DNA from 2 places in the Undibacterium sp. Ji83W genome. Region 2 is predicted to be linked to the other one. Evidence: riboswitches for the same ligand, from Rfam matches in the RefSeq annotation. Region 2 holds a riboswitch; the other holds the start of a gene.
What was found. A riboswitch is a leader RNA that binds a small molecule or an ion and turns the genes downstream of it on or off. The one in region 2 is predicted to bind glycine.
Positions count from the first base shown of each region.

Region 1 (3,413 bases), 450 kb from region 2:
ATTTCAATTCATCCACCAGTATTTCATCACCCGTGGTCTTTCTGATGTTGCCGATGAAAGTCTCCATCTCAGAAAAAGAACCGCCCCATTGAGGCAGCAATTTGCTCAGATAGGCATACACTGGCGAATACAATTTGGGGTCATATTGCAGCGCGTTTTTCAGCAAGGCGTTGTCACCTTCCTTAATGCCAAGTGCCCTGTTATTGACTATCAATTCACCTGCGCAGATAGCGCAAGACTTGATTTTTTCATTGGCTTTGGTGAGGTCTACCCTTGCCACGCTGGATAATTTATGAAAATCAGCAAACTGTTTTTTACTGGTTTCGGCGGCCAGTTTATCACCACGAGCGTCCCATGCCTGCTGCTGCAAGAACATGCCGCGTGCCAGATAAGCATAGCCATACATGCTGGATTTTACCCAGACGTCAAACTGCTTTTGAAAATCTTTGTCCAACCGCGACAAAGTGCCAAAACGCTTATACAGGGTATTTGACTTCAGCCTGCCAGCCTTGTTTTGTGCAAACGCGCTATCCAGTGCAATATCGAGTTTTTTGAATTCGCCGCGCCACAGCATGCCAACCAGGATGTTTTGCTCATGTTCTTCATCAGCATAATTGCTGCCCAGTTTTTGCAGTTCAGGATTTTCTGTTGATCGCTTCATCCACACAGCCTGATGCAATTCGGTATTTCCAGCATCGCGAAAAGACTGGTGCCAGATTTCTTGATAGCCCTCTTGCACCATGCTGTTTTTGCGGGCGATATACCATTCTGCCGTCATGCCCCAGTAAGAATAAAATCTCTCCATATCCTTGGGGAAGGGATGGAAGTAGGCTTTATAGCTGAGCATGTCCTTGTCACTTTTTTGCCCCACCACCTTATAAGGCATGAAACGGCTTTCCACCATTTTTTGCACCAACTGTGTCAATGCAGGATCAGACAGCCAGGCGCTTTCCTTCACTTTGTCATTGACAGCATCCTGCGCGGCGGGTTTGATTTGTGCATGGACGTGCATGGCAGAAAAGCCCAATGCCATTGCACAGGCCAGGCTGAGTTCACGCAAAATTGAACATTCTTTTAATCGGGATTTGCCAGTCAATTGCTGAGTCATGGATGGTGAGGTGATTGAAATATTCAGCAATCATAGCCTGACAGTCAAGTAAAAGCCAAACGCAGATACTCATGTGGGATACAAATCACAGATTCCATGAAAACAGAAAAATAAACCATTTGACATCAAAAATGATTTGCAAATGAGTAATGTGTGCACTATGCTCATTTCTACAACTTGTACAACAGGTTGAGCACATTACGAAAAAAATGATATCGGGAGAGACTGTCAAATAAGGACAGCGCCGAAGGAGCAACCGCCCCGGAAACTCTCAGGCAAAAGGGACCGTTATCATTGGAACTCATTTCATGAATAAGGGTGGGTGCGAACAAGGCGATTTGGGATGCAGTGCAAGGCGTGGTGTGCGGCCAAGGCTCATGCCTTGGCAAGCAATACAACACAGCAATGCGCCCAAATCACCAGTTCCCGAAGGGTTTGATTCATAAGGCTGACAGCCTTATGAATCAAGCGCACCTCATTATTATTTATGAAATGAGTTCCGCCAACTCTGAAGAGCTGCCTGACTACGTCGCCAGGCACACCGAAGGAGCAAGCATTGCGACCTTACCAGCAGGCGCAGGCGAAATCTCTCAGGTCCAGGACAGAGGGGGTATCCGTTGCGTAACTGCGCACGGACATCCCTTTGACGTCTGGAGTCTGCATACCATGAAATTCATCCATTTGAACGGTGACACTGTCACCGCGATGGCGGCCGCCTGCGCGCTGTCCATCTATAAAACCGGGTTCTACACTGATTGCAAAACCGTGTTCAACAGCATGCGCGATACTCAGCACGCAGCCAGCCATGATGTCCCTAACTACAAAGATGATCTCAGTATCACCACAAGTCTTTTTCTCTCACACGATATACGACCGCAGTGTAGTCACATTCATTATTGACGCTGACCAGCTCAAGTTCTTTCTAATAAAAATTCTGGTTATAGAGTTCTGAACCGCTCTATAAGCTGATCCCCTATTCCCGTTTGCGCGGGAATGTTGTCCGGCATGCCCAGCCATGCCGTGTTTCAAGCCGCCCAGTCCGCTTGAATGGGCGAGCTATTGTCTAAATTTAACCAAGGAGTAAATCATCATGCATTTTCACCCTGTTTCAAGATTCAAAAAATCCACCCTGGCCGCTTTGATACTCAGTATCAGTTGTGCTGTCGCCAGCCCTTCACTATTGGCACAAAATGTGACCAGCGATATTGGTGGAACAACTGATCAGGCACGTCTGGTCAGTGCTGCTGCGCAACGCGATTTTGCCGAGTTTGTGCAGTTCAATGTGCAGCGTCGCGGCGGCACTTTGCCGCCTGAATTCCCGCTCGAAGTCAATGATGTGCAAGACCTCAAGGATGCCAAGATAGGCTATGGTTTTCCAGTCTATAGCCTGCCGCCGCAAGATGTCATGAATGGCCGTGGTGATTTGCGCAGCATGGCAAAAGCAACCGGCGAATGGCGCTTTGTCATCACCCTCAATGACACACCGATAGGTCTGGCAACACTGCGGCAAAACAACGGGCGCTGGGGTGTAACTTCGTATGGTGGCGCAGTGCTGGCCAAGGACGTCGATGCAGCTATTGCCGTACACGGCAATAGCACACGCTCCAACTTGCGCTTTATCCGTGTCTATCAAGCCATGTCGGATTTTCTGGAAGTAGTTTCGCCTACCGATGCACGTGCCCGCTTTGCCCCCCTGCATTCAGCACGTCAGACTTTGCTGCTGCAACAGCGCAGTGAAAAACTTGGCACACAATCTGCCAACAATGGCTTGCTGGAACAAAGCGACATTCTTGAACCTTTGCGTGTCAGTGTCAAACGCAATATCGACAGCTTCCGCTAAACCAGCAACCATCTGAATATACCTACAATAAATACGGAGATATCATGAAAAAAAATCTGTTAAAGCTCATATTCGTCTTGGGAGCAATGCTGGGCATACCCAGCGTTTATGCGCAATACCGTGCATTGAATGTGCCGCTGGTCACGCAAGAGCATAGCCAGTGGTGCTGGGCAGGCAGCAGCAAGGCATTGCTGAGCTTCTACAATCAAAATCCCAGCCAGTGCCAGATCGTGAACTGGGCTTATGGCCTGAATTACGCCTGTGGCAATACCAATTTTAACTGGAACAGCAACGCCAACCAGCCTAACTCCATGTACGGCAGCGGCGGCAGCGTGCAAAACATCCTGGCACATTGGGGGGTGTCAAATACTGCCTATAGCTATGCATCGTCATGGAACACGGTGGTCAATGACATCAATGCCAACCGCCCCTTTGTCATCCGCTATGGCTGGACCAATGGCGGCG
Region 1 covers NZ_JBMPOZ010000001.1:869,519-872,931, forward strand. The annotation lists gene ACO0LD_RS03935 (tetratricopeptide repeat protein) at 1-1,138, opposite strand, end outside; glycine riboswitch at 1,315-1,406, shown strand; glycine riboswitch at 1,607-1,723, shown strand; gene ACO0LD_RS03940 (hypothetical protein) at 1,775-2,008, shown strand; gene ACO0LD_RS03945 (hypothetical protein) at 2,199-2,948, shown strand; gene ACO0LD_RS03950 (C39 family peptidase) at 2,993-3,413, shown strand, end outside.
Region 1: another riboswitch for glycine. It lies ahead of ACO0LD_RS03940 (hypothetical protein); the one in region 2 lies ahead of gcvT (glycine cleavage system aminomethyltransferase GcvT).

Region 2 (3,413 bases):
CTTGATTTCGACTATCGCGCCTTTGGCTTTTTTCCATTGTGTGCAGGCATCAGGAATAGTGCGGAAATCAAAAGTACCGTTATAGCGTATCACCAGACCACCGGTACCATTATAAGCATCAAGCGCTGCCTGCATTTGTGCTGCTGTTGTGACGGTTACTGCTGCCACTGTGCCACCACCAGTGACCAGCCCGGCAAAGCCGCCGCTGTGTCCGGCTGGCGCTGTGCCAGAGCCAGAGCCAGGACCGTCATTTGAGCCACTGCCACCGCCAGTATCTGGCGCGCCAGCTGGTCCCACGGCACATTTCTCTTTGGTGTCAGCAGTTGCGGCGACACCAAAGGTGGCGGCAGTACAACTGACATTGCCAGACAGCGATTTGACCACCCATTTGTCTTTCAATCCAAACGATACCTGCAGTGCTTTGTCGCCTACTTTGCAGATGCCGCCTTCATCGGCACATTTGGAAAAACCGGAAGGCCAGTCTGCTGCGTAGACATTACCTGCACTGCCAGCTGCTGCGATGATGGCAAAGGCGATCAAATTCAATTTTTTGTTATTCATTTTCCCTCCGGGTTTTTTGCTTCGTCAGTTTTAAAAAAAAATCGCTTACCCCAAACCTCTGCGCAACTGATCTCTTTTGTATTAAAAGATCTGCTTTGGCATTCAATTTGGTGAAGCGAATATTTGCACAATAGAAATAAAATCGGAGCTAGGGTAACAATGGATGCTGATCATTCCCGTGATTGTTTCCTCTTAAAACAATAGTTACAAATTAACACAGGGAAGAGCGTCAAAATTGATAGTGGTCTGGCTTTGGTTGCTCTTGCTGATCAGGTCTTTGTAGTAAGTTTCGCGTAAGTTTTATAAGTGGTTTTATTGCTCGCAATCTTGTTGCTTTTGTCCTGGCTTGTTGTTTTGCTCATTTTTTTACTATTCCAGCGACTTTTCTGTAAATATTTCCACGCTCAACTATCCAAGCCCTTGCAAGCCTTATATAATCGCGCTACTTGATCGGGAGAGCGCGACGAAAGTTGCCGCCGAAGGGGCTAATACCCAAAAAACTCTCAGGCACAAAGGACTGATCAACGGGGTAGTTAAAAGTTGCCCCAACTCTGGAGAGCGGTAGCGGCACAGCAATTCGCCGGACTACCCACCGAAGGTGCGCGCGGGCAGCAAACATACATGGCTCCCGTAATCTCTCAGGTACCAGGACAGAGGGGTATGCGATTTCAGCGCATGCGGCGTTTATTCGTCGGCATGCGTTTGTTCGTCCCTTCAATCTGGTAGCGAGGCACTCATGACGCAAGCAGCGACATCACTCAAGGCAACTCCCCTCAATGCAGCCCATCGTGCGGCTGGTGCAAAAATGGTTGATTTTGGCGGCTGGGACATGCCCGTCAACTATGGTTCCCAAATCGAAGAACATCATGCAGTGCGCACTGATTGCGGCATGTTTGATGTATCCCATATGTGTGTCGTCGATTTGCAGGGTGAAAATGTACGCAGCTTCCTGCGTGACCTGGTTGCCAATAATGTCGATAAATTGCAGGTAGCGGGCAAGGCCCTGTATTCCTGCATGCTGAAGCCTGAAGGCACGGTCATCGACGACCTCATCATTTATTTCTTCAGCGAAAACTGGTTCCGCCTGGTCGTCAATGCTGGCACCGCAGAAAAAGACATCGCCTGGATGAATGCCCGCAATGCAGAAACCAATAGCGGCCTGACCATTACCCAGCGCCGTGATGGTGCTAACGCTTTTGCCCTGGTGGCAGTGCAAGGCCCGAACGCCCGCGCCAAGGCATGGGAAGTCTTGCCAGAGACCAAAGCTGCCAGTGCAGAAATCAAACCTTTTAACGCAGTCATCGTGGCCGACACTTCCTTTGGTGAAGTCATGGTGGCACGTACTGGTTATACCGGTGAAGACGGTTTTGAAATTGCCGTGTCTGCTGACCGTGTGACTGATTTCTGGAATGCCCTGGTTGCAGCCGGTGTCAAACCTGCTGGCCTGGGTGCGCGTGACACCTTGCGTCTGGAAGCTGGTATGAATTTGTATGGTCAGGACATGGATGAAACAGTCAACCCGCTCGATGCTGGTCTGGCATGGACCATAGACCTGGTCAGCGAACGTGATTTCGTCGGCAAGCAAGCACTGCAAACACAAGGACAGAACGCCCAGTTCCTGGGCCTGATCCTGCGTGAAAAAGGCGGCATCCTGCGTGCCCATCAAAAAGTGGTATGCGCACAAGGCGAAGGCGAAATCACCAGCGGCACTTTCAGCCCCACCATGGAGCAGGCAATTGCACTGGCGCGTTTGCCTATGGGTGTGTCGGTAGGCGATACTGTGCATGTTGTTATCCGTGACAAGCAATTGGCAGCATCTGTTGTCAAACTGCCTTTTGTCCGTAACGGCAAAATCCTGGCCGTATAATTTGATCTGCAGTCAGTACAGCTACTGGTACTGACTACTATTGATTAGCCACTCATTATTATTTAAAACAATTTATTTAACTGGAGCCCATCATGAACGTACCAGCAGACTTGAAATACACCACATCCCACGAATGGGTACGCACAGAAGCAGACGGCACGATCACTGTCGGCATTACTGAATTTGCTCAAGATGCTTTGGGCGATATCGTTTTCGTTGACCTGCCTAAAGTTGGCACAGCACTCGAAGCAGGCAAGGACTGTGCAGTGGTTGAATCCGTCAAGGCAGCTGGTGATATTTATGCACCAGTGACTGGTGAAGTTGTTGCCATCAATGAAGCACTGGCCGATGCACCAGAATCCATCAATGCTGATGCGTTTGCAGCATGGCTGTTCAAACTGAAACCAGCCAATATTGCTGATGTTGATGCCTTGATGAATGCTGAAGCTTACGCAAAAAATATTGCTTAATTAATGCACATAAGGTGGCCTGATGGTCACCTTATTGCTTTGGATTTGCATGATGCAATGAAATCCTTGGCCCCGCATAGCTCCGCCTGATATTCCACGTTACTCTTCTGTACCCCATATACCATGACCCGTCCTTCACTGACCCAACTGGAAGCGCATGACGCTTTCATCGCTCGCCATATCGGCCCTTCTGAAGCAGAACAAGCCGCCATGCTGAAAACCCTGGGCTATGCTGACCGCACAGCCCTGATTGATGCCATCGTCCCGGCCAATATCCGCCGTCACGATGTGCTGCCACTGGCGCAATTCACAGAAGCCAAGTCCGAACAGGAAGCACTGGCCACATTGAAGGCACTGGCGTCGAAAAACCGTGTACTGAAGTCTTTGATCGGTCAGGGTTATTACAACACGCATACTCCTGGCGTTATCCTGCGCAATATCTTTGAAAACCCTGCCTGGTACACAGCTTATACACCGTATCAGCCAGAGATTTCCCAGGGACGCCTGGAAGCCAT
Region 2 covers NZ_JBMPOZ010000001.1:424,412-427,824, reverse strand. The annotation lists gene ACO0LD_RS01955 (pectate lyase family protein) at 1-561, opposite strand, end outside; glycine riboswitch at 1,003-1,091, shown strand; glycine riboswitch at 1,103-1,225, shown strand; gene gcvT (glycine cleavage system aminomethyltransferase GcvT) at 1,298-2,428, shown strand; gene gcvH (glycine cleavage system protein GcvH) at 2,521-2,898, shown strand; gene gcvP (aminomethyl-transferring glycine dehydrogenase) at 3,022-3,413, shown strand, end outside.